4 regions of the Mesorhizobium japonicum MAFF 303099 genome follow, and region 2 is predicted to be linked to each of the others. Evidence: riboswitches for the same ligand, from Rfam matches in the RefSeq annotation. Region 2 holds a riboswitch; each other region holds the start of a gene.

Evidence for each region. A riboswitch is a leader RNA that binds a small molecule or an ion and turns the genes downstream of it on or off. The one in region 2 is predicted to bind cobalamin.
Region 1: another riboswitch for cobalamin. It lies ahead of bluB (5,6-dimethylbenzimidazole synthase); the one in region 2 lies ahead of MAFF_RS20905 (aromatic ring-hydroxylating oxygenase subunit alpha).
Region 3: another riboswitch for cobalamin. It lies ahead of MAFF_RS06645 (DUF1636 family protein); the one in region 2 lies ahead of MAFF_RS20905 (aromatic ring-hydroxylating oxygenase subunit alpha).
Region 4: another riboswitch for cobalamin. It lies ahead of metE (5-methyltetrahydropteroyltriglutamate--homocysteine S-methyltransferase); the one in region 2 lies ahead of MAFF_RS20905 (aromatic ring-hydroxylating oxygenase subunit alpha).

The regions. Positions count from the first base shown of each region.
Region 1 is NC_002678.2:6,167,349-6,174,930, forward strand. It holds gene MAFF_RS30435 (MFS transporter) at 1-745, opposite strand, end outside; gene MAFF_RS30440 (TetR/AcrR family transcriptional regulator) at 865-1,473, shown strand; gene MAFF_RS39485 (hypothetical protein) at 1,569-2,552, shown strand; partial or broken gene bluB (5,6-dimethylbenzimidazole synthase) at 2,639-3,298, opposite strand; cobalamin riboswitch at 3,347-3,526, opposite strand; gene MAFF_RS30450 (histone deacetylase family protein) at 3,648-4,574, shown strand; gene MAFF_RS30455 (exodeoxyribonuclease VII small subunit) at 4,578-4,829, shown strand; gene MAFF_RS30460 (DUF2277 domain-containing protein) at 4,929-5,195, shown strand; gene MAFF_RS30465 (pirin family protein) at 5,236-6,156, shown strand; gene dxs (1-deoxy-D-xylulose-5-phosphate synthase) at 6,258-7,582, shown strand, end outside.
Region 2 is NC_002678.2:4,038,843-4,046,424, forward strand. It holds gene MAFF_RS20885 (phosphoenolpyruvate carboxykinase) at 125-1,735, shown strand; gene arfB (alternative ribosome rescue aminoacyl-tRNA hydrolase ArfB) at 1,817-2,254, shown strand; gene MAFF_RS20895 (alpha-ketoglutarate-dependent dioxygenase AlkB family protein) at 2,346-2,987, shown strand; gene MAFF_RS20900 (hybrid-cluster NAD(P)-dependent oxidoreductase) at 3,074-4,171, opposite strand; gene MAFF_RS20905 (aromatic ring-hydroxylating oxygenase subunit alpha) at 4,192-5,439, opposite strand; cobalamin riboswitch at 5,554-5,754, opposite strand; gene MAFF_RS20910 (DUF680 domain-containing protein) at 6,249-6,452, shown strand; gene MAFF_RS20915 (DUF680 domain-containing protein) at 6,525-6,728, shown strand; gene MAFF_RS20920 (DUF680 domain-containing protein) at 6,796-7,047, shown strand; gene MAFF_RS20925 (ABC transporter ATP-binding protein) at 7,131-7,582, opposite strand, start outside.
Region 3 is NC_002678.2:1,146,004-1,153,585, reverse strand. It holds gene cobN (cobaltochelatase subunit CobN) at 1-2,733, opposite strand, end outside; gene cobW (cobalamin biosynthesis protein CobW) at 2,752-3,789, opposite strand; gene MAFF_RS06645 (DUF1636 family protein) at 3,792-4,220, opposite strand; cobalamin riboswitch at 4,260-4,464, opposite strand; gene MAFF_RS06640 (winged helix-turn-helix domain-containing protein) at 4,494-5,693, opposite strand; gene MAFF_RS06635 (NADH-quinone oxidoreductase subunit A) at 6,027-6,392, shown strand; gene MAFF_RS06630 (NuoB/complex I 20 kDa subunit family protein) at 6,383-6,964, shown strand; gene MAFF_RS06625 (NADH-quinone oxidoreductase subunit C) at 6,969-7,574, shown strand.
Region 4 is NC_002678.2:4,953,256-4,960,837, reverse strand. It holds gene MAFF_RS25075 (AraC family transcriptional regulator) at 1-164, opposite strand, end outside; gene MAFF_RS25070 (transposase) at 396-713, shown strand; gene MAFF_RS25065 (OmpW/AlkL family protein) at 944-1,636, shown strand; gene MAFF_RS25060 (cytochrome P450 family protein) at 1,728-2,960, shown strand; partial or broken gene MAFF_RS25055 (cytochrome P450) at 2,966-3,220, shown strand; cobalamin riboswitch at 3,495-3,694, shown strand; gene metE (5-methyltetrahydropteroyltriglutamate--homocysteine S-methyltransferase) at 3,811-6,141, shown strand; gene MAFF_RS25045 (DUF982 domain-containing protein) at 6,862-7,110, opposite strand; gene MAFF_RS25040 (DUF982 domain-containing protein) at 7,387-7,582, opposite strand, start outside.

The sequences.
Region 1 (7,582 bases), 2.1 Mb from region 2:
TGGCGGCGCCGGGCTGGCCGAGCTCTTTTGTGATGGCCACCGTGCTCACTTCCGTCGTCGCGAAGGTGGCGCCGATGAAGATCAGGGCAAAGGTGATGATCTGCACTGGCCGCAGGCGGATCGCCGAGCCGCTCGAGCCATGGTCCACCGGGCGCACTTGCGGCTCGGTCGATCTCTGCAGGATGAACGCGGTCGAGCCCAAGGCGAGGAACAGTGTGCTCGCCAGCATGCCTGCTTCCGGGAACAGGGCGGCGCTGAGGCCGACCGACAGCGATGCCCCGGCGATATAGACCAGTTCATCCGCCGCCGATTCGAAGGCGAAAGCGGTGTTCATCTCGGGCTGGCCCCGGAAAAGCTCGGTCCAGCGCGCGCGCACCATGGCAGGCATACTGGGCATGGCCGCCGCCAGCAGCGCCGACACGAACAGCGTCCAGACCGGCCAGTCCTGATTGGCGGCCGAAACCAGCGTGATGAAGGCGAGCACGGAGATGATTGTCGTGGGCACGACGATCCGCGTCTGGCCAAGGCGGTCGACCAGTCTTGATATCTGCGGCGCCAGGAATGCGTTGGCAAGCGCGAATGTCGCCGAGACAGCGCCCGCCAGCCAGTATTCGCCGCGCGTCTGCGACAGCATTGCCACGATGCCGATCGGCGCCATGGCGATCGGGAGGCGCGCCATGAAGCCGGCGGCTGCAAAGCCCTTGGCTCCAGGGGCGCGGAAAATTTCCGAATAGGGGTTCTGCATGGGGTTCCTCGACAAAGGACGGTTTGACAATTACATACGAAGCGTATGAGGATTAGATAGAGCATACGTCGCGTATGTCAATTGGCATACGAAGCGTATGTGAATAGGACCAGACGGAAATGCACAGACCCCGCAAGGAAATGATCGCCGAAACGCGCGCCAAGCTGATCGCCGCGGCCCGCCAGGCCTTTGGCACGATCGGATATGCCGAAGCGTCGATGGATGATTTCACGGCATCGGCCGGGCTGACGCGCGGCGCCCTCTATCACCATTTTGGCGACAAGAAAGGACTGCTGGAGGCGGTTATCGCCGAAATCGACGGCGAGATGGCGGCCCGGGTGAATGAGGTGGCGTCGAGAGCGCCGACCCGCTGGCAGCATTTCGTCGACGAATGCACGACCTATATTGAAATGGCGCTGGAGCCGGAAATCCAGCGCATCATATTCCGCGACGGTCCGGCCGTGCTGGGCGATCCGGCGCAATGGTCGAATGCCAATGCCTGCGTCGGCTCAATGACCGATCATCTGACCGCGCTGCAGCGGGAGGGGGTGGTCGTCCCGGGCGTCGACCCCGAGACCGCCGCACGGCTGATCAACGGGGCGAGCAGCCAGGCGGCGCAGCGGATCGCCAATTCGAACGACCCCGAAGCGACGTCGAAGATCGTGGTTGCAGCGTTCAAGCAACTGCTCGAGGGACTGCTCAGAAAACCAGCTTCGCAACAGAACTAAAACCCCCGTCGGGCGCTCCGCTAATCACAGCCCGCGATTGACAATCCCGGGGGTGAGCGCATCCTTCCCAGCCATCTCTGAGGGGAGATTCGGGCATGTGGGATTTCGATATCGGCAGGTCGGTGTCCATCATGATGCGGACCTGGCCTTTCATTGTCTTTCGCATGATCATCTATTTCGGCATCACGCTGGCCTATATCGTGGCGACCGGCACCGGTGCGTCGGTCGGCTATGGCGTCGGCCATATCTCCACCGATCCCGACGGGCCGATGTCCTTTGCCCTATGGGGCGGCGTGGTCGGCTTTGGCGTCGTCTCGATCGCCGTCTACTGGATCCGCGAATACATCCTCTACGTCGTCAAGGCGGGCCATATCGCCGTCATGGTCCATCTGATCGACGGCCGGGATGTTCCCGACGGCCAGAACCAGATCGCCTATGCCAGGCAGGTCGTGACCGAGCGTTTCGCCGAGGCCAACATCCTTTTCGTCGTTGACCAGTTGGTCAAGGGCGCCATCCGCGCCATCACCGGCCTGCTCGGCGGCATCGCCGCCTTCCTGCCCATTCCGGGCCTGAGCGGCCTCGTCTCCTTCATCAACACGGTGATCCGCCTGTCGCTCACCTATGTCGACGAGATCATCCTCGGCTACAACATCCGCATCAATTCGTCCTCGCCGTTCGAGACGGCCCGGCAAGGCGTCGTGCTCTACGCGCAGAACGGCAAGACCATGGTCAAGAACGCCGTCTGGCTGGCGGTCATCATGTGGGGCGTCTCATTCGTCATCTTCCTGCTGATGCTGGCCCCGGCCGCCGCTATTCTTTTCCTCATGCCAGGGCAACTCGCCGGCTGGGCTTTCGTGCTCGCCATCGTCTTTGCCTGGGCCTTCAAGGCCGCGTTCATCGAGCCCTTCGCCATCGCTTGCCTGATGCAGGTTTATTTCAAGACCATCGCCGGCCAAGTGCCTGATCCGGCCTGGGATATCAGGCTGGCCGAGGCGTCGTCGAAGTTCCGGGAGTTGAAGGACAAAGCGCTGGCCTCCTTCGGCGGCTCGCGCTGGGGCACGGCCGGCGCGACGCACTGATCGGCGGGATTCGCCTGCGCAGCAGCAACGGTGTTGAGGCGCGCCACCGCCGACTTGAGTGGCGCTTCACCTTGCCCGCAAAAAGTCTCGCTCATGATCAGTTCGGGCAGCGGCAGCCGCCGGCCCCAGCCATGTGTTTCCAGGTCCGGTTTGGGTGCGAACTCGGAAACCCGGCCGACGCAGAGATAGGCGATCGGCGTCACGTGCTCGGGAATGGCCAGCAGGCTTTTCAACGCTTGCGGCTCGATGATGCTGACCCAGCCGACGCCGACGCCTTCGGCGCGTGCGGCCAGCCAGAAATTCTGCACCGCGCAGACCGTGCTGTAGAGATCCATCTCCGGATTGTGCCAACGTCCCAGCGGCGAGTTTTTTGAGCGCTCGCGGTCGCAGGTGATGCAGATGTTGAGGGCGCTTTCGCAGATGCCTTCAAGCTTGAGCTTGCGGTAGAGCGCCCGTCTTTCCACATCGATTTCAGGCAATTCCTGTTCGCGCGCGGCCAGGAACAGGTCGCGCACCTCAGCCCGTCGTGCGGCGTTGCGAATGACGATGAAGTTCCATGGCTGCATGAAGCCGACCGACGGTGCATGGTGGGCGGCAAGCAGCAGCCGCGCCAGCACCGCGTCGTCGAGCGCGTCGGGCAGGAAATGGCTGCGCACGTCGCGCCGGGTGAACATGGCGCGGTAGACCGCGTCACGCGCCATCTGGTCAAATCCGTCACCGACAGGAGCGGTCATGTGTTCCGGCATCGCTCGTCCCCTTGCGATTGCAATCAATGTCGTCCGCCTGACCATGCGGATGACGATGCCTGCCAGGCCGGTCTTCTGGCTCGGGATCAACCCGCGTCCGGTGCCTTCCCGTCATCGACAGTGGCATTTACCGGCGCGGTCCCCCTTACAGCGTTGGGCACGCCACGGAGTTCAACCGTGTTCCCGATTCTCCCGCTTGCGGCGGGCACCAGGCAGTGGCGGCGACCTTACGCCGAAGCCGCGGCCGCGCCAATCCCCGCAGCGACGCCAATGGACGCAGGCGCGATTTTCCCCAGTCATCAGGCTGCAATGCATGGCCATCGCGGCGCCGGGGCACTAGATAGGGAGCATGACAACCCGTCTCTACACGCATCCGATCTTCCTCGAACACATCACACCGCCCGGTCACCCCGAGCGGCCGGACCGCTTGCGCGCCATCGAGCGCGTGCTCGACGACGAGGCCTTTGCCGCGCTCGATCGCGTCAAGGCGCCGGAGGGCGACGAGGCCACCATCCTCTACGCGCACCCCGCCGATTTCGTCGCCCGTGTGCGTGCCGCCATTCCCGAAGAGGGCATTGCCCGCATCGATGCCGACACCACCGCCAGCCCGAAGAGCTGGCAGGCGGTGATCGCCGCGATCGGCGCCGCCAACGCGGCCGTCGACGACGTCTTCGCAGGCCGCGCCGACAATGTCTTCGTTGCCGCGCGGCCGCCTGGCCACCATGCCGAGAAGACGACGGCCATGGGCTTCTGCTTCTTCAACACAGCGGCGATTGCCGCGCGCTATGCGCAGAACAAGCATGGCGCCGAGCGTGTCGCCGTCGTCGACTGGGATGTGCATCACGGCAACGGCACGCAGGATATTTTCTGGGACGATCCCTCGGTGCTCTATTGCTCGACGCACCAGATGCCGCTCTATCCGGGCACGGGCGCGAAGACCGAGACCGGCGCCGGCAACATCGTCAACGCGCCCTTGGCGCCGCAGACCGGCAGCGAGGTGTTTCGCGATGCCTTCCTGTCGCGGGTGCTGCCGTCGCTCGACAATTTCGCGCCCGACCTGATCATCATCTCGGCCGGGTTCGACGCGCATCACCGCGACCCGCTGGCCGAGATCAACCTGACCGAGGACGATTTCGACTGGGCGACCGGCCAGCTGATGCAGCGCGCCGCGCGCCACAGCGGCAACCGGCTCGTCAGCCTGCTCGAGGGCGGCTACGATCTGCAGGGACTGGCATTTTCGGTCGCCGCTCATGTCGGGCGACTGATGAAAGGATGAATGATGGCTGGTGAAACCAACGAAGACGTCAAGGCGATGAGCTTCGAACAGGCACTCGACGCGCTGGAGAAGATCGTCGATGATCTGGAGCGTGGCGACGTGCCGCTCGACCAGTCGATCCGCATCTACGAGCGCGGCGAGGCGCTGAAGGCGCATTGCGACCGGCTGCTGAAGGCCGCCGAGGACAAGGTCGAGAAGATCAGGCTGTCGCGCGACGGCAAGCCGGTCGGAACCGAGCCGCTGGACGCGGATTGAGGCACGGAACAGCCTTACCGGTTTTTGGACACGATCGTGGTTGAGGATTAAGCTCGTCCCGATTGAAACGGCTCCAGGACAAGAGGAGATACGGAAGCGATGTGCAGAAACATCAAGACCCTGTTCAATTTTGATCCGCCGGCAACCAATGACGAAGTCCGCGACGCGGCCCTTCAGTTCGTCCGCAAGCTGAGCGGAACGACACGGCCGTCGAAACAGAACCAGCATGCGTTTGACCACGCCGTCGAAGCCATTGCGGCATCGGCGCGAGAGCTTCTCGATTCGCTCGAAACCAACCAGCATCCACGCAATCGCGAAGAGGTGGCGGCCAAACTGCGGGCAAAGGCGGCGATCCGCTTTGCCTGATGCGGCCAGAGCGGTCATCGACCGCTGACGAGGAGAGTTCATGAGCTTCTTTCCCGGGAAAGACCCTGAAGCCGGCGACGCCTTTGCCAGCGACCAGATCGAGTTGATGGTCATCCCGAACGCCAAGGACATTGGCGGCTTCGAGGTGCGCCGCGCTCTGCCGACCGCCAAAAGGCGGCTGGTCGGGCCTTTCATCTTCTTCGACCGCATGGGCCCGGCGATCCTGCGCGCGGGCCAGGCGCTTGACGTCCGTCCGCATCCGCATATCGGGTTGTCGACGGTGACCTATTTGTTCGACGGCAAGATCCGGCATCGCGATTCACTCGGCACCGAAATGGTCATCCAGCCCGGTGACGTGAATTTGATGACCGCCGGCCGCGGCATCGTGCACTCCGAGCGCACGCCGGAGGAATTGCGCGGCGCGCCGATGTCGATCTCCGGCCTGCAGACATGGCTGGCATTGCCTGACAACAAGGAGGAAGTCGCGCCGGTGTTCGAGAACACCGCTGCCTTGCGGTTGCCCGAGATCGATGCCGAAGGCGTCCGCGGCCGCATCGTCATCGGGGATTTTCAAGGGTTGCGCTCCCCGGTACGGGCCGACACCGAGACGCTTTACGCCGACCTCAGACTGGCGCCTGGCGCCAGCGTGAAGATTGCCGCCGATGCGGAAGAGCGCGCCATCTACACGCTAGAAGGCGAGGTTGCGATTTCGGGCGACGTCTTCCCGGCTGAACGGCTGCTGGTGTTCCGGCCCGGTGATGAGATCATCATATCGTCGCAAACCGGTGCGCACTTCATGCTGTTCGGTGGCGCCTCGCTCGGCTCGCAGCGCTATATCTGGTGGAATTTCGTCTCCTCGTCCAAGGAGCGCATCGAACAGGCTAAGCAGGAATGGAAGACGGGCCGCTTCGATATCGTTCCTGGAGATGAGAAAGAGTTCATCCCGCTGCCGGAAAGCTGAGGAAGTCGGCGAGGGGACCTGATTGATCCGCGTCATCGACACGCATTTACTTTCGCCGGCCGGCGGCCTATCTCGCCGTTGAACAGAAAGCCTGAGCTCCCGTGAACGCAACGCCGCATACGCCGCTTCTCGACAAGGTCCGCATCCCGGCGGATCTGCGCGCGCTTGACGAGAGCGAGCTGCCGCAACTGGCGTCCGAGCTTCGCCTCGAACTGGTCGACGCGGTGTCCCGCACCGGCGGCCATCTCGGCGCCGGCCTCGGCGTGGTCGAACTGACGGTGGCGCTGCACTACGTCTTCAACACGCCGGACGACCGGCTGATCTGGGATGTCGGCCACCAGGCCTATCCGCACAAGATCCTGACCGGCCGCCGCGACCGCATCCGCACATTGCGCCAGGAGGGCGGCCTGTCCGGCTTCACCCGCCGCGCCGAGAGTGAATACGATCCCTTCGGCGCCGCCCATTCCTCGACGTCGATATCGGCTGGCCTCGGCATGGCCGCCGCTCGCGACCTCTCCGGCGGCCGCAACAATGTCATCGCCGTCATCGGCGACGGCGCCATGTCGGCCGGCATGGCCTATGAGGCGATGAACAATGCCGGTGCGCTCGATGCCCGGCTCATCGTCATCCTCAACGATAACGACATGTCGATCGCGCCGCCCACCGGCGCCATGAGCGCCTATCTGGCGCGCCTCGCCTCGGGCAAGGCCTATGCCGGCCTGCGCGATTTCGGCAAGAAGCTGACATCCTATCTCGGCAAGCGCGCCGATCGTGCGATCACAAGAGCGGTCGAGCATGCGCGCGGCTATGTCACCGGCGGCACGCTGTTCGAGGAGCTCGGTTTCTACCACATCGGCCCGATCGACGGCCACAATCTCGAGCATCTGATCCCGGTGCTGAAGAATGTCCGCGACAATGGCGAAGGCCCGGTGCTGATCCATGTCGTCACCCAGAAGGGCAAGGGCTATGCGCCGGCGGAGGCTGCGGCCGACAAATACCACGGCGTCAACAAATTCGACGTCATCACCGGCGCGCAGGCCAAGGCGCCGGCCAACGCACCGGCCTACACCAAGGTGTTCGCCGAAAGCCTGATTAGAGAAGCCCGCGAGGACGACCGGATCGTCGCCGTCACCGCCGCCATGCCGAGTGGGACGGGGCTGGATCTGTTCGGCGAAGTGTTCCCGTCACGGACCTTCGACGTCGGCATTGCCGAACAGCATGCGGTGACCTTTGCTGCCGGTCTCGCGACCGAAGGCTACAAGCCGTTTGCGGCAATCTATTCGACCTTCCTGCAGCGCGCCTATGACCAGGTCGTCCATGATGTCGCCATCCAGAAACTGCCGGTGCGTTTCCCGATCGACCGCGCCGGCTTCGTCGGTGCCGATGGCGCCACCCATTGCGGTGCTTTCGACACAACTTTCCTGGC
Region 2 (7,582 bases):
AATTTTTAAATCGATTAATGATTTGATATCATTTGGCTTTTCTGGTTTTGACCATCTCGACCCACACAACGGGGGTGCCGGAAAATGCGCCGGCAAGATGCGGCAAATCGTAGAAGGGACACCAATGTCGGAAGTCGGCAAACGCAATCCTGCTTGCCCGATCGATCGTATCGGCCTGAAAACCACCGGTATGGTGCGCTATAATTTTGGCGCGGCCGCCCTTTACGAGGAGGCGATCCGGCGTGGCGAGGCCCGGTTGACCGCGCATGGCGCGCTGGTCGCCGAGACCGGCCAGCACACAGGCCGTTCGCCCAAGGACAAGTTCGTCGTCCGTGACGCCGCCACGGAGCCTGAAGTCTGGTGGGACAACAACAAGGCGATCTCGCCGGCCCAGTTCGAAACGCTGTTCGCCGATTTCCTTGCCCACGCCGCGAACAAGGATCTCTATGTTCAGGACCTCGTCGGCGGCGCCGACGCCGAGCTGAAACTGCCGACGCGCGTAATCACCGAGTTTGCCTGGCACTCGCTGTTCATCCGCAATCTGCTCATCCGTCCGGACAAGGCCGAACTCGGACAGTTCGTGCCTGAGATGACGATCATCGACCTGCCGTCCTTCCGCGCCGACCCCGCCCGCCACGGCAGCCGCACGGAAACGGTGATCGCTGTCGACCTCACCCGCCAGATCGTGCTGATCGGCGGCACCTCCTATGCCGGCGAGATGAAGAAGTCGGTATTCACCATGCTCAACTATATCCTGCCGCAGAAGGGCGTGATGCCGATGCACTGTTCGGCCAATGAGGGGCCGGCCGGCGATGCGGCCGTCTTCTTCGGGCTTTCCGGAACCGGCAAGACGACGCTGTCGGCCGATCCGTCGCGCACGCTGATCGGCGACGATGAGCATGGCTGGGGCCCGCACGGCATCTTCAATTTCGAAGGCGGCTGCTACGCCAAGACGATCAAGCTGTCGGCCGAAGCCGAGCCGGAGATATTCGCCACCACGCAGCGCTTTGGCACGGTGCTGGAAAATGTCGTGCTCGACGCCGACGGCGTGCCGGACTTCAACGACGGCCGCCTCACCGAAAACACACGCTGCGCCTACCCGCTCGACTTCATCCCCAATGCCTCGAAGACCGGGCGCGCCAGTCATCCCAAAAACATCATCATGCTGACCGCCGATGCCTTCGGCGTGATGCCGCCGATCGCGCGGCTGACCCCTGCGCAGGCGATGTATCATTTCCTCTCCGGCTATACGGCCAAGGTGGCCGGAACCGAAAAGGGCGTCACCGAACCCGAGGCGACGTTCTCGACCTGCTTCGGTGCCCCGTTCATGCCGCGCCATCCGTCGGAATACGGCAATCTGCTGCGCGAGCTCATCGCCAGCCACGGCGCCGATTGCTGGCTGGTCAACACCGGCTGGACCGGCGGCGCCTACGGCACCGGCAAGCGCATGCCGATCAAGGCGACGCGCGCTCTGCTGACCGCCGCGCTCGACGGATCGCTGAAGACAGGCGAATTCCGCACCGACGCCAATTTCGGCTTCGAGGTGCCGGTGGCGGTGCCTGGCGTCGACAGCGCCATTCTCGACCCGCGCTCGACCTGGGCCGACAAGCCTGCCTATGACCGCCAGGCGGCAAGACTGGTCGGCATGTTCGCCGTCAACTTCGAAAAATTCGAGCCGCATGTCGATGCCACCGTCATGGGCGCGGCGCCCCGGATGCAGGAAGCGGCGGAGTAGCCACCACGCCGCTCGGCACCATTGAAGGCCCGGTTTCGATCGGGCCTTTTCTTTTTCGCGCCGCCGCGCCATGACTGCGGCATGCCGATCGACGACAACATCATCATCGCGGACGAAGCCGTGATCCATCCCGGCGACCTGCACGAGGATTTCATCCGCTCGTCGGGCCCCGGTGGCCAGAACGTCAACAAGGTGGCGACCGCCGTGCAGCTGCGCTTCGACGCGGCCAACGCGGCAGGCCTGTCGGAACGCGTGCGTGCCCGCACGATCAAGCTTGCCGGCCAGCGCGCCACCAAGGACGGCGTCATCGTCATCGAGGCCGGGCGCTTCCGCACCCAGGAGCAGAACCGGGCGGACGCCCGGGCGAGGCTCACGGCGCTTGTCGCCAAGGCCGCCGAACCGCCGCCGCCGCCCCGCAAGAAGACTAGGCCCTCGAAAGGCGCGGTGGAGCGGCGGCTGAAGAGCAAGGCCGGACGCGGCACGATCAAGAAGCTGCGCGGCCGCGTCGGCGACGACTGATCCGTCAGCCGGAGCGTTTTCGGGTCGTTGTCAGCGCCTCCGTGTGGCATTCTTCAAGGTCAACGCAGCAACCGGATTGTCAACCGACCTCATGCTCGTTCTGCCCAAAGGCGTTCGCCACATGCCGGCCTATCTCTCCCGCGCCATCCAGGACGCGCTGGTCGAGGATGTGAGAAGCATCGTCCAGCAGGCGCCGCTGTTCGTGCCGGCCATGCCGCGCACCGGCAAGGAGATGAGCGTGCGCATGACCAATTGCGGCCCGCTCGGCTGGGTCACCGACAAGGAGCGCGGCTATCGCTACCAGCCGACGCATCCGCTGACCGGAGAGCCTTGGCCGCCGATCCCGGAGAGCCTGCTCGATCTCTGGCGGCAGGTGTCGGGTTATCCGAATCCGCCGGAGGCCTGTCTGATCAATTTCTACACGGCCGACGCGAAGATGGGTCTGCACCAGGACCGTGATGAGGCGGACTTCTCGGCGCCTGTCGTCTCCGTCTCGCTGGGTGACGATTGCCTGTTCAGGGTCGGCCAGACGACGCGCGACGGCGCCACGAAATCGTTCAGGCTGAAGAGCGGCGATGTCGTCGTGCTTGGTGGCGAGGGCCGTCTCGCCTTCCACGGCGTCGACCGCATCTATCCCTCGACCTCGGCGCTGCTCAAGAACGGCGGCAGGATCAATCTGACGCTGCGTCGGGTGACGAAGCCGCACGAAGAATGCCTTACAAGCCGATCCTGACGCGCGTCCCTACCGAGCCGCCAGGATCTTGGAAACAGCCGCAATTGCTTGGCAAGGCCGCGCCGTACAGGGGCCGCCCGACGCTGCTACGCCTCGATTTCGAGAGCCGAAAGCGGCTTCGAGCAGCAGGCTAGGATGAAGCCGTCATCGATCTCGTGGTCGAGGATGCCGCCATTGTGGCTCATCTCGACGGCGCCGGAGACTTTCTTCACCTTGCAGGTCCCGCATAGGCCGAATTCGCAGGCCGCGGGGATCCGCACCCCGGAGGCGCGCGCCGTCTGCAGCACGGTCTGGCCGGCGACGCATTCGGCATCGACAACCGAAAGCGCGAAGCGGATCGGTGTCGCTTCGACGGGGACGGTCACGCCGTCTTCACCGGGCGACACGAACGGCGCCGGAACTTCCTCCACCGCGGGTGCGGCAAAGCTCTCCTGGTGGTATTTCGTCATGTCGAAGCCGGCGGCTTCCAGCATGCCGCGCACGGCGCGCATGAAAGGGTCCGGCCCGCAGCAGAAGATCTCGCGTTCGCGGAAATCGGGCGCCAGCAGCGGCAACCGGATCGCGTCGATGCGGCCCATATGGCCGTACCAGCCCTCGCGGCTCGACCGCTCCTCGATCATGAATCCGAGCGACAGGCCCGGCATATGGCCGCCGAGCAGTTCGAGCTCCTTGCGGAAGATGATCTCTTCCGGGCGCCGCGCGCAGTTGACGAAGCCGACATCGGTCCATGGCGCGCAATCGTTCAACCAGCGCAGCATCGACATCATCGGCGTCACGCCGGAGCCGGCCGAGATGAACAGATATTTGGCCGCCGGATGGCTGTGCAGCGAAAAGTCGCCGCTCGGCCCATAGGCCTTGACGTGCGAACCGGGCACCAGGTGATCGAACATCCAGCGCGTGCCGATGCTGCCGGCCTGCGCCTTCACCGTCACCGCGATCGAGAACGGCCGAGACGGCGACGACGACAGCGTATAGGTGCGCATCAGCGGCCCGTCCGGCGTCGGCAGTTCCAGCGTCACGAACTGTCCCGGCTTGTAGCGGAACCAGGTCTGGTTGTCGGAGCGGAAGGTGAAGGTCTTGACGTCAGGCGCCTCGTCGCTGACGCCGATCACTTCCAGCACCTGCAGCCTGTCGTTCCAGGGCGCCATCTGGTCGAGATGGCGATAGAGGCCAAGATCCGTCATCGCATTCATCCCTCAACCTCTCAAGCAACGCTGCGCAACGCCGGCCGGCCATCTCCGGCAAGGCGCGGACCGATGAAGCGGGCATACCAGTCGACGAACTGGATCACGCCGCCCTCATGCAGTTCCGAATAGGGACCGGGTTCATAGGCCGGCGACAGAATGCCGAAGGCGTTTTCCTCGACGATGCGGCGATCCTGGTCGTTGGTCTCGGTCCAGACATGGGTGAGTTCGGCAAGATCGTAGTCGACGCCCTCGACCGCATCCTTGTGCACCAGCCATTTGGTCGTCACCGCGGTTTCCGTGGCGCTGATCGGCAGCACGCGGAAGGTGACGGCATGATCGATGAGGATATGGTTCCAGGTCGTCGGATAGTGATAGTGCATCAACGTGCCGATGCGGTCGGCCGAGACGCTGTCGGACAGGTTCTTCTTCACCGCCCGCTTGCCGGTCATCGTGTAGCTGACCGCGTCGCGCAGCAGCGGCGCGCGGGTGGCGCGGTATTGCCCCGCCGGGTCGATGCGGAACTTGCTCGGCAGGCCGGCCGCCTCGCATTTGGCCCAGTGTGCCAGCATCTCCGGATCGCTGTCGGCGCCTTGCACGCCGGTCACCGTCGGGGCTTCCGGGAAGGTCTTGCACAGTTCAGGGTGATTGCCGGCGCAATGGTAGCACTCGCGGTTGTTTTCCCAGACGAGCTTCCAGTTGCCCTTCTCGACGATGGTGCTCTCGAAGGCGATCTTTGCTTCGCTGAGCCGGTGCGGCTTGAGATAAGGTTCGATCATCGCCCGCATCGGGGCGAAGTCGGCGGGTTCCTTGGCCAGGCAGATGAAGATATAGCCGGCAACGCTTTCGCAGGCGACCGGCTTCAGGCCGAACTGGCTCTTGTCGAAACCGTCGGCCATCTGGCGGGCAAACAACAGCCTTCCATCCAGCTCATAGGTCCACTGGTGGTAGGGGCAGACCAGCTTGGCGGCCGTGCCCTTGTCGGTGTTGCAGACACGGCTGCCGCGATGGCGGCAGGAATTGTGGAATGCGTTGATCCTGCCCTGCTGATCGCGCACCAGCACGACCGGATAGTCGCCGATCTGCACGGTGATGAAGCTGCCGGGCTTGGGCAGTTCGCAATCATGGCCGACGAACAGCCAGTCGCGATACCAGATCAGCTCCATGTCGAGCTTGAAGAAGTCGGGATCGGTATAGAAGGGCTGCTCGAGCGAGAAGCCCTCTCTGCGGCCATTCAAGAGCCTCAGCATATCGTTGCGCGCATCCATGTCCTGTCCTCATACTTCAAGGACTGAACTGGTGGTGATTGAGGAAGGATTAGACGTAGCCCGGCGATAGCCGGGCAAGCGCCATCCGCCTCTTGACCGCCCACCGCGATCAGTCGAGTTCAAAAATCTCGGGCTGGTTTCCGGGCTCTGGAGTGTCCTTGCGGACGGTCGCGACACCTTCCCAGGCTTTTGCCCAGTGGTCTCCCGTTGCGACTTGAACTCCACCACCGTTGCGGGGGCAGCGCCGGACTTTGACCGGCTTCCCAATTCTCCGCCCCGTCGTCACGAAGCGGCACCTGAGATGACATGATCTAATCACGACGGCGTTTGCGACATCGGCATGAAAGCGACATCGCATCCATGTGGCGCGACACGCATGCGCGATGATCGGGTCAAGGACAGCTGTCACGAAAATCGTCTCCGCGACAGCTGTACCGGTTATCAAAATCGACCCGGAACGGGGGCAAAAAAGGCTAACGGTTTCGAAAAGTGACTATTAGCAGGTTCTAAAATCGAACCGAACGGTTCGTTTCTGTTGACGGTGCGTGCAGGAGGGTGTGAACGCTGGACCTCCGAAACAGTCTGTGACCTTGCGGCTGGCTTTGCATAACAAATTGATATCAATAAGAAAAATGTTTGGCATGGAAGCCCTTGGCACAATTTCAAGTGGTGGATTCTTGGTCCACACGGAACAACTTCGTGATTGGAAACGGCGATCTGGCTTTCCCACATCGGGGCGGTCCGAACGACGCGATTTCAATCCCAAGACACGCCGCTAGACGGACGGAAAAAATACTGGAGTACTAAAAATGAAAAAGATTGTTCTCACTGCCGCCGCCCTTCTGGCCATTTCCGGCAGCGCCTTCGCTACTGGCAGCGATCATTATGGTTCGAATGCTCCCGCAGCCACTGCTGCCGTCGACAGCTCGTACACCGCTTCGACCAAGAAGTCGGAACCGGCTGCTCAGACGCCTGCCCAGGGCGCTGATCGCAACCTTTTCGGCAACAACTAACAACGGATCCAGGCCAATGGCGGGCTTTTCGCCCGCCGCTCTGGCCGACTTTGACAAATTCAGGAGAACAACATGAAAAAGATCATCCTTGCTGGCGCCGCGGTCCTGGCCATTTCCGGCAGCGCCTTCGCTGGCAGCGACAATTTTGGCTCCAACGGTGCCAACCAGCCGGCCGCTACGGTCGACACTTCCTACACGGCTTCGGTCGACAAGTCGGCTCCGGCCACGCAGGTGCCTGCTCAGCAGGGCGCCGATCGCAACCTCTTCGGCAGGTGATGCCGCTTCTCGGGAATGGCGGTTCTGCCGGCCATTCCTGTGGAATCCAGAAATTCAGGAGACTAACATGAACAAGATCATCCTTGCCGCCGCCGGCGTTCTGGCCATCTCCGGCAGCGCTTTTGCGGGCAGCGACAATTTTGGCTCCAATGGCGCCAACCAGCCTGCCGTAACTTCGCCCGCCGTAACTTCGATCGACAACTCGCGTACGGGTTCGATCCGCGAGAACGGCTCGCCTGTCTACAAGCTGCTCAATTCGTCGGGCGACGTGCAGAAGTCCGCCCCTCAGGGCAGCGATCGGAACCTCTTCGGCCGTTAACAGCCGAAGCTGATTTTCCAAAAAAAGAGCGGCGGGCCTGGCCCGCCGCTTTTTTTCGCCCTGACGCGGCAGGACCGGCGGCCTCAGGCCGCTTTTGCTTCCGGTCTTTGCAGCGCGAAGGAATGTCCGTCTGCATCGAAGATATGCAGGTCTTCGGCATTGGCGCTCAGCCGCAATGTCGAACCGCGCTTGACCTCGACATTGCCCGGCAGTTTGGTCACCAGCGGCAGGTCGGCGCGGCCGATGTCGACATAGACCAGCTGAACCTCGCCGAGCTGCTCGATATAGTCGACCGCTCCCTCGAACAGATAGTCCGCGCCGCTGGCGATCATCAGATCTTCCGGCCGCACGCCGAAACTGACCGCCGCGCCCTTGGCCGAGGCGGGCGTCGTGATCGGCACCGTCGCCTTGCGGCCGCCGACATGGTTGACGACGGTCGGGTTGCCGGTCTTGTCGATGGTTGCCGGCAGGATGTTCATGGCCGGCGAGCCGATGAACTGGGCGACGAACAGATTGCCGGGCTTCTTGTAAAGGT
Region 3 (7,582 bases), 2.9 Mb from region 2:
CCAGTCGCCGCTAGACAGGAGATCCTCGACGCCGGCGCCATAGGTGCCGGGTGAGGTGCCGAAAATGCGCGGGCTGATCTTGCCATCCGCTCGGGTCCGGGCCGCGAGCGGGTTTTCCGAATCCTCCTCGTCGCGGGCGGCGACGGCGTTGGCGGCGGCGTCGATCAGCGCGATCTGGGTTGGGAACATGTCGCGGAACAGGCCCGATATGCGCCAGGTGACGTCGACGCGCGGGCGGCCGAGCGTGGCCGGCGGCAGCACTTCGATGCCTGTGATGCGGCCGGTGGCGGCATCCCATTGCGGCCGGCAGCCCATCAGCGCCAGGCCTTGCGCGATCTCCTCGCCGCCGGTGCGCAACGAGGCCGAACCCCAGAGGTCGATGACCAGGGAACGCGGCCAGTCGCCATGCGATTGCAGATAGCCGCGCACCACTTCTTCGGCCGCCGCCTTGCCCAGATCATAGGCGGTCGGCGTCGGCATGGTGCGGGGATCCGACGTGAACAAATTGCGGCCGGTGGGCAGCACGTCGGAGCGGCCCCGCGCCGGCGCGCCGGCCGGCCCGGCCTTGACGTGGCGGCCATCGAGCGCGGCAAGCAGTGCGGCCTTTTCAGCCTCGGCGCTTTGGCGGCGCATGGCGTCGGACTCATCGTCGGGTGCGCGGCCGTAAATATGCAACCCGTCCTTGATGGCGAAGTCCTTGAGATCGCAGAGCCAGGCGTCGATGCGGCGCAGCGCCTCGTCGGGCGCGTCGGTCCTGGCGACACCGGCTTCGGCGGCGAGGCCGGTCTTTTGCGCCGTGTCGACGATCAGCCTGGCCAGACGGTCGCGGCGGCGGCGGTCGAGGCCGTCGGCCTGGGCGTATTCGTCGACCAGGCGTTCGAGCTTGTGCTGGTTTTCGTCAAGTCCCGCACCGGTCAGCGGCGGCGGCAGATGGCCAAGGGTGACGGCGGCAATGCGCCGCTTGGCCTGCGCCGCCTCGCCGGGATTGGAGACGATGAAGGGATAGATGACGGGCAATGCGCCGGTGACGATCTCGGGGAAGCAGGTCTGCGACAGTGCAACGGTCTTGCCCGGCAGCCATTCCAGCGTGCCATGGGCGCCGACATGGATGAGCGCATGCACGCCGAGCGATTTGCGCAGCCACAGGCCGAAGGCGAGCAGGGCGTGGCGGGGCGCGAGTGTCGGGTCGTGATAGTCGGCGCGGCGATCGGCGGAGCGGCCGCGGTCTGGGGCGAGGGCTACGGTGATGTTGCCGAAGGTCGTGGCGCGGAAAGGGAAGTGTTTTTTGCTCGATAGCGAAGGCTTGTGCGAGGCGCCCCCCTCGCGCAAACCTGTCTCTTCTTCTGCTTTTCCCCACGCCGCCTCAACGGCAGTCATTACCTCGGCGGGCAACTCTTTCGAGAGTCCGACATAGTCTTCCAACCCTAGCCCGTCGCCGCCCCGCTCCAATAGATCCAGCAACGCCCGCGGCGATTGCGGAATCCCCTCAACGCCATAGCCCTGCTCCTTCAGGTCATGCAGCATGGCCAGCACGCTGGACGGCACATCGAGGCCGACGGCGTAGCCGGTGCGGCCAGGGGCGCTGGGATAGTCGGGGATCAGGACGGCCAGCTTGCGCTCGGCGCGGGGCGTCTCCTGCAGCTTGATGAAGGCTGCCACGCGGTCAGCGACCTGCGCCACTCGATCCGGTTCCGGCCGGTTGGCGAAGGCGCGGTGGCCAAGGGCGGGATCGACATCGCTTTCGCCCTTGAAGGAAATCGCGCCGGCGAGGATGCGGCCGTCCAGTTCTGGCAGCACGACATGCATGGCGAGGTCGGCGGGCGCCAGGCCGCGCTGGTTGTTTTCCCAGACGTCGCGGCGGGTGGTGGCGACGATGACCTGGAAGACCGGCACGCCGGCGCGGTCGAACAGGGTTTCGACGCCCGGTTCAGCACCGGAGGCGAAGGCGGTGGCGGTGATGATGGCGGCGGGTCTGAGCGTGGCGAGGGCGGTTTCCGCGAAGGCCAGGGATGTCGGGTCTTTGAGGCTGGAGACGAAGATGGGGACAGGCGTCATGCCGCGCTGCCGCAGCGCGTCGAAAAGGACGTCGATGGGCGCGACGTCGGCGGCCAGCAGCATCGAGCGGTAGAAGAGAATGGGCGCGACCTTTCCCTCCCTCTCGAGGGGGAGGGGGACGACGCCGCGGCCTGGCTGGTAGTAGCCGGCCTTTGGCACCGCCACCGGCTCAACAACGGCCGCGTCCTGCCCAGCCAGCCTGGCCAGCCTCTGCACCAGCGCGCCCATATTGGCCGGGCCGCCCTCGCGGAAATAGCCGAGCAGCGCGTCCAATTCCTGGCGCGGCAGCGTCGAGGCTTCGATCAGGCGCAAATCCTCGTCGTGGCTCTCGCCCGGCAACAGCGCCAGCTGGATGCCGCGCTCTCGGGCGGTCGAGGCCAGCTGGTCGCAGCCATAGCGCCACCAGTCGTAGCCGCCGAGGATGCGCACCAGGATGATCTTGGCGCGGCGCGCGACGCTGTCGACCCAGAGGTCGACGGACATGGGATGGCGCAGGTCGCGGAGCGCCGCCAGCCGCATCGAGGGCAGGCGGCTGGCATCCGCTTTCCAGGCGGCCGCCAGTCCGGCGAGGTCGCTGTCGGTGAAGGACAAGGCCACGATATCCGCCGGCGTCTGCCGCAGATCGACCGGCTCGGCGAGGTCGTCGAGCGAGGCGGAGGTCGTGGTGAGGATATGCATCGCGGCCCGTGTCTGAAATCAGCCGGCGAGTATACGCTCGATTGCCGGGCGGTTCAGCCCCTTGAGGCCGATCACGACCAGGCGCGAACGGCGGTCGTCTTCGGCCGTCCAGGCACGGTCATAGTAATGATTGACGCGCGGGCCGACGGCCTGCAGCAAAAGCCGCATCGGCTTGCCGCCGACCTCGACGAAGCCTTTCACGCGCAGCACGTTTTCCTGTTCGGCGGCGGCGGCGACGCGTTGTGCCAGCTCGTCCGGATTGGCGATCGACGGGATGTCGACGATGAAGGTGTCGAAGTCGTCATGTTCGTGGTCGAAGGCGCCGTCATGATGGGATTTGCGGTTCTCGATATCGTCCTCGACCGCGAGACCGAGCCCGAGCAGCACCGAGGGGTCCACCTTGCCATGCGAGGTCGACACGATCTTCACGGCGCGGGCGGAGTGTTCGCCAATGATGGCGTTGGCGCGGGCCGAACCGGCGGCATCCATCAGGTCGCTCTTCGACAGGATGATCAGGTCAGCGCAGGCGATCTGGTCCTCGAACAGTTCCTCGACCGGGTCGTCATGGTCGAGGCTGTCATCACCGGCACGCTGCGCCTGCAGGGCGTCCATGTCGTTGGCGACGCGGCCTTCGGCCAGCGCTGGGCCATCGACCACGGCGATGACGCCGTCGACGGTCACGCGGCTCTTCACCGTTGGCCATTGAAAGGCCTGGACCAGCGGCTTGGGCAGGGCCAGGCCCGAGGTTTCGATCAGGATGTGGTCGACCTTCGGGTTGAGCGACAGGATCTGGTCGAGCGCCGGCACGAAATCGTCGGCCACGGTGCAGCAGATGCAGCCATTGGCCAGTTCGACGATGTTTTCCTCCGGGCAGGTGTCGATGCCGCAGCCCTTCAAGATCTCGCCGTCGATGCCGATGTCGCCGAACTCGTTGACGATGATGGCAATGCGCTTGCCGCCGGCGTTTTCCAGGAGATGGCGGACCAGCGTCGTCTTGCCGGCGCCGAGGAAGCCGGTGACGACAGTGCAGGGGACGCGGGTGACGGAAGCGCTCATGATCAATCCTTCAACAGGTCGAGGGGAGGAATGCGGGCCACGAGGCCGCGCTTGAGGGAATCGGGCCGGCCGCGCCACGGAATGAGGCCGTCCGTCGAAGTGGCGAAGAGTTTGGCGCCGGTGACGAGGTCGGTGCCGCTGGTCGCGGTCAGGTCGCCGAAGACGTAGCTCCAGCAGCCATCGCGCAGGATCGCGGCACTCAGGCGGCGCTTGCAATTGCCTAGGCACTCGACCGTGCGGATGCGGATGTTCTCATCCACTGCGGCCTGGCGCGTGTCTTCGGCCAAAAGTTCGCCGGCGCGGGGATGGGCATCCGAGCCGGTCTCGTCGCGGCACGAGGCGCAGACGATGACCGTGACGCCGGCCAAGGCTTCGCCGTCGGCGGACGCATTGTCCGCTGTGCCAGCCGAAAAACTGCCGTTCTGGTCCAAAAGCCGGGCTCCTTGCCCGGAAACCCGCCGGGCGATCGGATTCTTTTGTCGCAGACGGCAGGTCTCCTGGCTCGCGGGTCATCGCCTTGGGTGCCGCCTTCCCGGGAACGTCCCAGTGGCTTTCGGCCTTGGCTCTTCGCTTACAGTTGCGGGGACAGCCGCGGATTTGAGATCGAAATCCCGCACCGCATTCCCTCTTAGCCCCTGCCGTTGCGGGCAAGGGACCGTCTGGAGCGGATTTAGGCTCTTGGAGGCAGTGGTGTCAACGCGCGGCTACGACATGGCGATGTCGGCGAGCGCCGGACCCAGATCGCCGGCGGGCGTCACTTCGATGCGTTCAAGGCCAAGCCAGCCCTGCATCTGCTGCAGTTCCTCGAAGAGTTGCGCGGCGGTTTCAGGTGGCGCGCCGGGTTCGGCGTAGGCGGCGTGGACGCGCAGGACGCTGGCTGGCCGGTCTGCCTTGAGGTCGACACGCGCGACGATCCTATCGCCGAGGAGGAAGGGCAGGACGTAATAGCCGTATTGGCGCTTTTCGGCGGGCGTGTAGATCTCGATGCGGTAGTGGAAATCGAACAGCCGCTCCGAGCGCGAGCGCTCGAAGACGACCGGGTCGAACGGTGCCAGCAAGGCGCGGGCCCCGATTTTCCGGGGCAGGCGGGCGTCCTTATGGAGATAAGCCAGCTTGTCCCAGCCTTCGACACGCACTGGCACGAGCTCGCCCAACTCGACCAGTTCCTCCAGCCGGCCTTTCATGTCGGCCGGCGACAGCCGAAAATAGTCGCGCAAATCGCCTGATGTCGCCACGCCGTGGGCACGAGCCGAGATGCGCAGCAATTCGCGGTGCGCGTCCTCGGCCGCCGGCACCGGCAGATCGAGGATCGCCTGCGGCAGCACGCGCTCGGGCAAATCATAGAAGCGCTCGAAGCCGCGGCGGTGTGCCGTGGTGATGCGCCCGGCCCAGAACAGCCATTCGAAGGCATGCTTGGCATGGCTCCAGCCCCACCAGCCGCCCGAACCTTTCTGGCCTTCCAGCGCCGAAGCCGCGATCGGGCCGCGCGCGACGACCTCGCGGTAGATCTCTTCTATATAGGCGGCATGCTCGCGGCCCCATTTGGCCAGGCCCAGATACATCTCGTCGCCGTGCTCGGCGCGCTGCATGCGCCAACGCATCAGCGGGTAGGTCTCGACCGGCAGGAAGGACGCCTCGTGCGCCCAGTATTCGAAGACCATGCGCTTGCGCGTCACGGCGGCATTGTCGAGCAAGGCCAGGGGATAGGGGCCAAGGCGGGAATAAAGCGGCATATAATGCGCGCGCACCACCGCGCTGACGGAATCGATCTGCAGCAGGCCGGTGCGGGAGAGCACGCGGGCGAAGTGGCGGCGGTCGGGTGTGCCATTTGGGCGGGGATCGAGAAACCCCTGTGCGGCGAGCGCGATGCGCCGAGCCATCGCAAGCGAGATTTTTTCCTTCATGCAGGCATCACTCTGAGGTGCTTCGACTGTGGGTCTGACGGGTGATTCCGGTCCATGCTAGCAGGGTTTTGGCCGCAACCCTGTCAGGAGAGAAAAGTGGAGTAAAAATAGAAGGAAATCAAACAGGAGCGGATCGGACCAGTTTCTCCGGATATGCCGTCCAGGTCGGCGTTTTGAACAAGGTTTGACTTGCTTCGCTGGAAGTGCTGCGCTAACCCTCGCCGCGTTGCAGCATAGGCCCCTTAAAACGGTTCAGCGGTTAATCTGTCACGCTTCCGCAATAAGGTCCGGTGCTGTAATCAAAGTGGATTGGCGCCAACGGAAAGCCGCTGCATGAACGCACTTCTCAGTTCGTACCTGCCCATCGTCCTGTTCATCGGCGTGGCGCTGGTCGTCGGCCTGGCGCTGCTGGCCGCACCGTTCCTTGTGGCCTATCGCAATCCCGATCCCGAAAAGCTTTCCGCGTACGAGTGCGGTTTCAACTCGTTCGACGATGCCCGCATGAAATTCGACATCCGCTTCTACCTGGTGTCGATCCTGTTCATCATCTTCGATCTGGAAGTGGCCTTCCTGTTTCCCTGGGCCGTGTCCTTCTCGAAGATCGGCATGCTCGGCTTCTGGTCGATGATGGTGTTTTTGGCAGTGCTGACCATCGGCTTTGCCTATGAATGGAAAAAAGGAGCGCTGGAATGGGATTGAACGACAGTTCAGGCACCCTCGTCGCGCCGAAGCCGAAGGGCATCATCGATCCCAACACCGGCAGGCCGGTGGGGGAGGATGATCCCTTCTTCCTCGAAATCAACAATGAGCTCGCCGACAAGGGGTTCCTGGTCACCTCGACCGAGGCGCTGATCACCTGGGCGCGCAGCGGCTCGCTGATGTTCATGACCTTCGGTCTGGCATGCTGCGCCGTCGAGATGATCCACACCTCGATGCCGCGCTATGACTCGGAGCGCTTCGGTGTCGCGCCGCGCGCATCGCCGCGCCAGTCCGACATCATGATCGTCGCCGGCACGCTGACCAACAAGATGGCGCCGGCGCTGCGCAAGGTCTACGACCAGATGCCGGAGCCGCGCTACGTCATCTCGATGGGCTCCTGCGCCAATGGCGGCGGCTACTACCACTATTCCTACTCGGTGGTGCGCGGCTGCGACCGCATCGTGCCGGTCGACATCTATGTGCCCGGCTGCCCGCCGAGCGCCGAAGCTTTGCTCTACGGCATTCTTCTCCTGCAGAAGAAAATCCGCCGCACCGGCACGATCGAACGGTAAATCCATGGCCGCATCCCTTAGCGAACTGTCGACCTATCTCGGCGAAAGGCTGATTGGTCGCGTCAACGACGCTGATATCGCCTATGGCGAGCTCACCATGCATGTCGAGCCGCGCAACCTCATCGAAGTCGTGACCTTCCTGCGCGACGATCAGCGCTGCCAGTTCATCTCGATCATCGATGTCTGCGGTGCTGACTATCCGTCGCGGCCCAAGCGCTTCGACGTCGTCTATCACCTGCTTTCGCCGAAGCAGAATGTGCGCATCCGGCTCAAGGTGCAGGCCGACGAGGAGACGATGGTGCCGTCGATCACCGGTGTATTCCCGGGGGCCGACTGGTTCGAGCGCGAGACCTACGATCTCTATGGCGTGCTGTTCTCCGGCCATCCCGATCTGCGCCGCCTTTTGACCGACTACGGTTTCGAAGGCCATCCGCTGCGCAAGGATTTCCCGCTGACCGGTTTTGTCGAAGTGCGTTACGACGACGAAGCCAAGCGCGTCATCTACGAGCCGGTCGAGCTCAAGCAGGAATTCCGCAATTTCGATTTTCTCTCGCCATGGGAAGGGACGGATTACGTTCTGCCTGGCGATGAAAAAGCCAAGACGAATTGAGGCGCCAC
Region 4 (7,582 bases), 910 kb from region 2:
TGGATATGCTTGGAGAAATCCTGCCGGTGATAATCCGCCGCCAGGTAATCGAGCCCGCCAAGGACATCGGAGTGCTTCATCACCGCACGATTGCGCGGCGGTCGGCCCGGAGGTTCAGAACGGCCGCGCGCCTTTTCGCCGCATTCTATGGCGGTATCGGCCACTTGATGATCAATCCAGGTCGGTCGTCACAACGATATCGTGCACACGTCGCGAATTTCAAACCGAAGCAGGATTAATTGCCGCCCGAAGAGGGGCCTGCTGCAGGGCGGGCAGCGGATTGGCGGGATTAATCGTGTTTCAAGCTTGGGATGTGGACCCGAGCGACGCGTGGCCGTGTGGCCGATATCAAGAAGAAGACCAAGCGCTATCCCCTCCGATCTGACGCATGAGGAATGGTCGCGGATAAACCGTTCCTGCCGGGCGCGCCCAAGACCGGGCGGCGCGTGGTGACGGACCTGCGCGAGGTCTTGAACGCGATCCGCTACATGGCCCGATCAGATGGCGGCTGGCGCATGCTGCCAAAGGATTTCCCGCCCATATCGGTCGCGGTCGAGACGCCTTACGGACATGCCCACGAACTGCGCCAACTGGCTGGAACGTTCCCCGGCCTGACGGCGAAGCAGCAGGCGCCGATCAAAGCGCTGAACGCAGAATACGCCAAAACTCGAAGCCGAGTACGAGCATGCCAACGAACTGCCGGCCGATGTTGACGAACGGCTACCAGGGGCGGCTACGGCTGCACTCATTGTCGGATCTTCGACGAAGTCGGACATGAGACACAGCGCTATCGGAGTGACCGCATTGTTCTGCAACGATTTTCTCATTTGGCACGACACATGCGGGGGCTATCCCGCATGAGCGCTCCGTCAATCTCGATTGATGCGAGCAGGATTCAATCAAGGCGCAGTGCGTCGCTTCTGAAGATCAAGGAGAGAAAAGTATGGCGAGAGCGCGAATTGGCGTGGCGCGGGCAATGACAGCGGCTGTCGTCCTCATCGTTGCGGGACAGGCCGGCGCGGCAGATGTTGGGCAAGCCGCGAGCGTCCCGCAGGCAGAAGCCTGCGTCGCGGAAGCGCCAAGCCCCTGGCAGATCCGTCTGCGTGCGTTGGGGGTGATCACCGAGGATTCGGGCTATGTCAATGCGGTGCCCGGCTCCGGTCTTTCCTATTCGAACACCGTGACGCCGGAACTCGATATTTCGTACTTCTTCACGGACAACATCGCCGCCGAACTCATACTCGGCACCACCTATGCCAACATCGATGGCCAAGGTGCGATCGGCGGGCTTGGCAAGGTCGGCAAGGTTTGGCTGCTGCCGCCCACGCTCACATTGCAGTATCATTTTACCGATTTCGGCGCCTTCGAGCCCTATATCGGCGCCGGCGTGAACTATACGATCTTCTATCATCAGCAAGTCGGCAGCGCCGATGATCTCAAGGTCAAGAACACATTCGGCGCCGCGCTGCAGGTCGGATTCGACTACATGGTGGACCAGCACTGGGGCGTCAACTTCGACGTGAAGAAGCTTTTCCTCAAGCCCGACTTCGACGTCACTGTCGCCGGCGCCAAGCTCACGGGCAAGGCCAAGCTCGATCCCTGGGTGATAGGCGCAGGTCTGACCTACCGCTTCTGAGGACGAAGCACGGGGCACTTTTCGAAGTCCGCGCGCGGAATCTTCCGTGCCGAGAAGTGGACCCGCGATGGTTCTTAAAGGAGTTGTTGGCATGCGCGTAGAAAACGATCATTGCGACGTGATCGGTGTGCCGGCCGCTCCCACGCAACTTGATCGTCTTTCTTCTGCGATTCTGCGGCAGGGGGGGATGGCGCGAGTGTCGCTGCCAGGCGATGTGGTGACCTGGGCGGCAGCCCGTCACCAGACGCTCAGGCAGATGCTTTCCGACCAGCGTTTCAACAAGGACTGGCGACAGTGGCGGGCGCTGCAGGACGGCGAGATTCCCGAGGATCATCCGCTGATCGGGATATGCAAAGTGGACAACATGACCACGGCGCACGGCGCCGATCACCGGCGCTTGCGCGGCCTGCTGTCCAGCAGCTTCGCGCCCAGTCGTATCGCCTTGCTGGCGCCACGGGTCGAACAATGCGTCGATCGACTCCTGGCCGAGATGGCGCAGCGCGGCGGCAGTGCCGATCTGATGAGCGAGTTCGCCGCTCCGCTGCCCACCAACGTGATCGCCGAACTGTTCGGTTTGCCGGACGAACAGCGCGAAGAGATCGTCGCGCTCACCTACAGCCTGGCCAGCACCTCCGCCACAGCCGAAGAGGTGCGACAGACGCGGCAGCGCATCCCGGAGTTCTTCCGTCGCCTGATCGCGCTCAAGCGGGGCCAGCTCGGCGATGATCTGGCTTCGGCCCTGATCGTCGCGCGTGACAAAGGCGAGCTCGTTTCCGACACCGAGCTCATCGACATGCTGTTCATGGTGCTCTCTGCGGGCTTCGTGACCACCGCCGGCGTCATCGGCAATGGCGTGCTGGCATTGCTGACGCATCCGCAGCAACTGCACTTGGTGCGCAGCGGCCAAGTTCCGTGGTCACAGGCGATCGAGGAGATCCTGCGCTGGGGCACCTCAGCGGCCAATCTGCCGTTCCGCTATGCCACCCAGGACGTGGAGATCGACGGATGCCTGGTCCGCCGCGGCGATGCCGTCCTGATGGCGTTCCATGCGGCGAACCGGGACGAAAAGGCCTTCGGTCCCGGCGCCAACAGGTTCGATGTCACCCGGCGGCACAACCCGCATTTGTCATTCGGCGAGGGGCCGCATTCCTGCCTGGGCGCTGCGCTGGCGCGCCTGGAATTGCGCTGCGCCTTCCCCCCGCTGTTCGGGCGGCTGGAGGATCTGGCGCTGACCATCGCTGCGGAGGACGTCGTCTACATGCCGTCTTACGTCATTCGCTGCCCGCAGCGCCTGCCGGTCAGCTTCCGCCCTTCCGTCGCTTAGAGAGTGCGGCATTCACCCCGGATTCGGTGATTCTCGGTTCGCCGGGGTGGCTGGTCTCGCACGAGGGGGGCGAGCATGCCCGGTTACGCTCGATCGTGGCGCCGGCCTTCAGCAATCGCAGGGTGAAGCTGCTCGCGCAGCAGGTCGAGGCGATCGCCGCGCAGTTGTTCGAGACGCTGGCGGCCCAGCCCCAGTCCGCCGACCTGAGGCGCCACCTCTCCTTTCCGCTTCCGGACATGGTTATCAGCGTGCTGATGGGCGAGTGCGCAAGGACGCTGAGCGAAGCCGAGCGGGAACAAGTACCGGGATTCCCGGCTGACCGTGACGACCTGGCCCGACTTTACGCCCTTTGAGCCCGGCGACCTCGATCTGATCCGGCGTCGCCGATGGGGACAAGGATCTCTCCGAGCCTGCACTGATAAGAGGCGGCATCGTAAGCGGCTTTGGGCGAAAGAGACCGATCAGCGCAAGGGCATTATTCGCATCATCACATAAACATCTCGTTATATGTATTGACAAGAAGCGAAGCTGCTGTGATTGTGCGCATGTCGTGGTTCTCCGCGCGGCACTGCCGTAGCGGAGCTAAGAGGGAAGCCGGTGCGATGCCGGCGCTGCCCCCGCAACTGTTAGCGGCGAGCCAAGCCCATTGGTGTCACTGAGGCGAACGGCCTCGGGAAGACGGGCAGAGGCTTTGACCCGCGAGCCAGGAGACCTGCCACGACGAACAACGTCCACGGGCGGGGTGTCTCGGTGGCCGCGGTAGCCTGGCTTCGTGCCGCCTGCTCGCGCGTTCCTTGTCCCCACGCCCCAACCATCGGGGTATGGCATGACTGTCTCTCAACAAATTCCAGTGGCAACGCTCGGCGTGCCGCGTATCGGTCGACGGCGGGAACTCAAATTCGCGCTTGAAAGCTACTGGTCCGGAAAATCTCCCGCTGCCGACCTGCTCGCGACGGCGAAGGCGCTACGCGCCGCCAGCTGGAGGGAGCAGCACGATCGCGGCGTGTCGAAAATCCCGTCCAACGATTTCTCGCTTTATGACCATGTGCTCGACACCGTCGCCATGGTCGGCGCCGTGCCGGCACGATACACTTGGACTGACGGCGAGGTCCCACTCGATACCTATTTCGCAATGGCGCGCGGCAACCAAGATCAGGCCGCTGATTGCGGACATGCCGGTGACGAGCATGCGGCCAACGGGCATGGCCTTGCCGCGATGGAAATGACCAAATGGTTCGACACCAACTATCACTACATTGTGCCGGAACTTACCGACGATCAGAGCTTTGCCCTCTCGTCGGCGAAACCGGTCGATCATTTCCTCGAGGCCAAGGCGCTCGGCATCCACACGCGCCCGGTCCTGCTTGGACCGGTTACCTTTCTCAAGTTGGCGAAGTCACCTGAGGAAGGTTTCAACCCTATCGCGCTCCTGCCACGGCTGCTGCCCGTCTACGAGGAGCTCCTGCGGAGGCTGAAGCTCGCGGGAGCCGATTGGGTGCAGATCGATGAGCCGGCGCTCGTGGTCGATCTGGTTCCCAACGAACGGGATGCGCTCCAATTCGCCTACTGCCGGCTGTCAAAAGCAGCACCGGAGTTGAAGATCATGGTCGCTATCTATTTCGGATCGCTGGGAGACAATCTCGAGACCGCAATTTCTCTGCCCGTGGCGGGACTGCACGTCGATCTCGTGCGCGCTCCAGAGCAGTTGGAGACCGTCGGCCGGCTTGCGCAGAAGGACCTTGTCCTCTCGCTCGGGCTGATCGACGGCCGCAACGTCTGGCGCGCGAACCTGCCTGCCATACTTGACCGCATCAAGCCGATCGTCGCCGGCTGGCCGCTGGACCGAGTGGAGATCGCCCCGTCCTGCTCGATGCTGCATGTGCCGATCGACCTGGACATGGAGACGGCCCTCGATGCGGACGTGAAATCGTGGCTCGCCTTCGCGGCGCAAAAAACCGACGAGCTGGTCGTGCTCGCCCGTGCCCTGGCTGAAGGCCGGGACGCGGTCGCCGCCGAACTGGAGGCGTCGGCTGAGGCTGCCGCCGCTCGCGCGACATCCGCTAAGGTGCATGATCCGCTCGTCGAAGGTCGGGTCGCCAGCATCAAGGTCGCCATGACGCGCCGGAAGAGCGCATTCGACGTGCGCTCCAAGCTTCAGGGCGACACGTTTGGCTTGCCATCCTTCCCCACCACGACGATCGGCTCCTTCCCGCAAACAGCCGAGGTTCGCAAGGCGCGGGCAGCCCATGCCAAGGGCGAGCTGAGTTACGTCGACTATGAGGCCTTCCTGAAAAAAGAGATAGAAGCCGCCGTTCGCTGGCAAGAAGAGATCGGACTCGACGTGCTGGTCCACGGCGAATTCGAGCGCAACGATATGGTGCAGTATTTCGCCGAGCAGCTCCGCGGCTTTGCCTTCACGCAGCATGGGTGGGTGCAGAGCTATGGCTCGCGCTTTGTGCGACCCCCGATCATCATTGGCGATGTGTCGCGACAAAATCCGATGACACTACACTGGTGGCGATACGCCCAGTCGCTGACGCCAAAGCCGGTGAAGGGCATGCTTACCGGCCCGGTGACGATCCTCAACTGGTCCTTCGTCCGAGACGACCTTCCGCGCTCAGCCGTCTGCCGCCAAGTCGCGCTCGCCATTCGCGATGAAGTGAGCGACCTCGAAAAGGCCGGCGCCAAGATGATCCAGATCGACGAAGCCGCACTGCGCGAGGGCTTGCCGCTGCGCGAGGCCGACTGGCAGGCCTATCTCGACTGGGCCGTCGAATGCTTCCGGCTGGCTTCAACGGCGGTTGGCGATGCGACCCAGATTCACACCCATATGTGCTACTCCGAGTTCGGCGACATCGTGGACGCGATTGCTGCAATGGATGCCGATGTGATCTCCATTGAAACCTCGCGCTCGCAGTTGGAACTGCTCGATACGCTGCGAACCTTCAAGTATCCGAACGAGATCGGTCCCGGCGTCTATGACATTCACTCGCCGCGGGTCCCGGAAGTGGGCGAAATTTCCAACCTCATCATGCTTGCGCGCAAGCGATTGTCGGATGGCCAACTGTGGGTGAATCCCGACTGCGGTCTCAAAACGCGCAGGTGGGAGGAGGTCCGCCCTGCCCTGGTGAACATGGTGGCTGCGGCACGCGCAATTCGGCAAAAAGCGCAGACGGCGTAGGGCTCGGTGCCACTCGCCGGCGGTGAGCGGCAACGCCACACACCGGGCATCCTTGGGGGAGTCTATCCGGCGCGCCCAAGGCAATCGAGCTGCCCGTGACGAAAGCGCCTCGGCAAGCTTGGCCTGGCCGAGGCCCTTGTCATGGCGCGTCGAAGTCAGCTGTTCCAGAGGCCGCCGTTGGCTGGCGATCGAAGGAGGCTTGGGCCCCAAATGAGCCGGCCAGAAACGAGACGGCTCACCGCCAGCCAGTTTCGGATTATTCCGGATTGGGATAATCCAGCATCACCATCATCTCCCCGACCTTGGTCGCCGAACCCCCCGGTCCCGACCATCGGGAGAAGCATCAGCGATCACGCGGCGCCGGTCCGCGGAGCGTGTTGCGGGAGATCGGATGCAGGGCCAAGCTGGGGCAAGGGTCAAACAGCGCTTCTAGACTTTTGAGGCGGCATCGACGCTCCGCCATCTGCACCGGGCCAATTCCCGCTCGATGGCTCTGTCTGCCTCTGGCTTCAATCACGATCACCGCGACGGCGAAGCCGAGCGGCCGCAGCTGGCAGGCGGACCCCTTGTGTTTTGATGGTCAAGATCCGGCGCCGGACCAGGAAAGCCGTCGCGGAAATTGCGGGGTTGGCTCGCTCCTGGCGGAGCCGGCAGGGGTGTTCGGACCGCGCTCAATAGCGATGTGCAGACGGCCGAAATTCACGAGCGGCATCCCAAATCTCAATCGCTGCGCAGAATGCGTGCTTCGAGTGCCGCTGCGACGAAAGCTCGTCGAGCGGCTGGGGGATGGGTCTTACCGCGTAACACCTGCAGACAGGTGTCCATCGCTATTCTGCGTTTATCGGTCTCATGATGCAGATCCCGGAGCAAGATAGCGGCCGCGTCGTTGACGTCGAACACGATACGCTCCGAGCTGCGGCGGCTAAGCTGAACAACGACTGGCCTCTCAAATCTGATCAAGCCGGTCATCTCTCCCCTTCTCCACAGCCACTATGCGGCAAACAGCCCGGGTCGCATTTCTTTACTCAGCCGAACGGGACCGCTGCATCTGCGCCACTGAGCCTGGCCATTGGCGAGCAAGCCATCGCCATGAGGCGCGTCTGGCCATGGTCAGCTTGCGTGCGATCTGCGGTTTTGCAGTTGGTGGTGAGGAACTGCTTCTCATTCGCGTGGTCTAACCGTGAAACCTGTGCATACTGCACTATTCGACGCGGCTCGCGCCAGTCTCAAACTCGTCGTCGAAATCTACACCTGCACTTTTCCACTGCCCGATCTGCAGGCGGCGATCCACTGCATCGCGGAGGTTGAATCTTCCAAGATGGCGACCCGCTTCGCAAAGCCGAAAAAGGCATTGCGCGCCGTGCTTACCGGCTTGCGCCCATCGTACGCATCGTAGCATGCCCTCAGGGCGGCTTCGTGGATCATGTCTCTGCGATCTTCC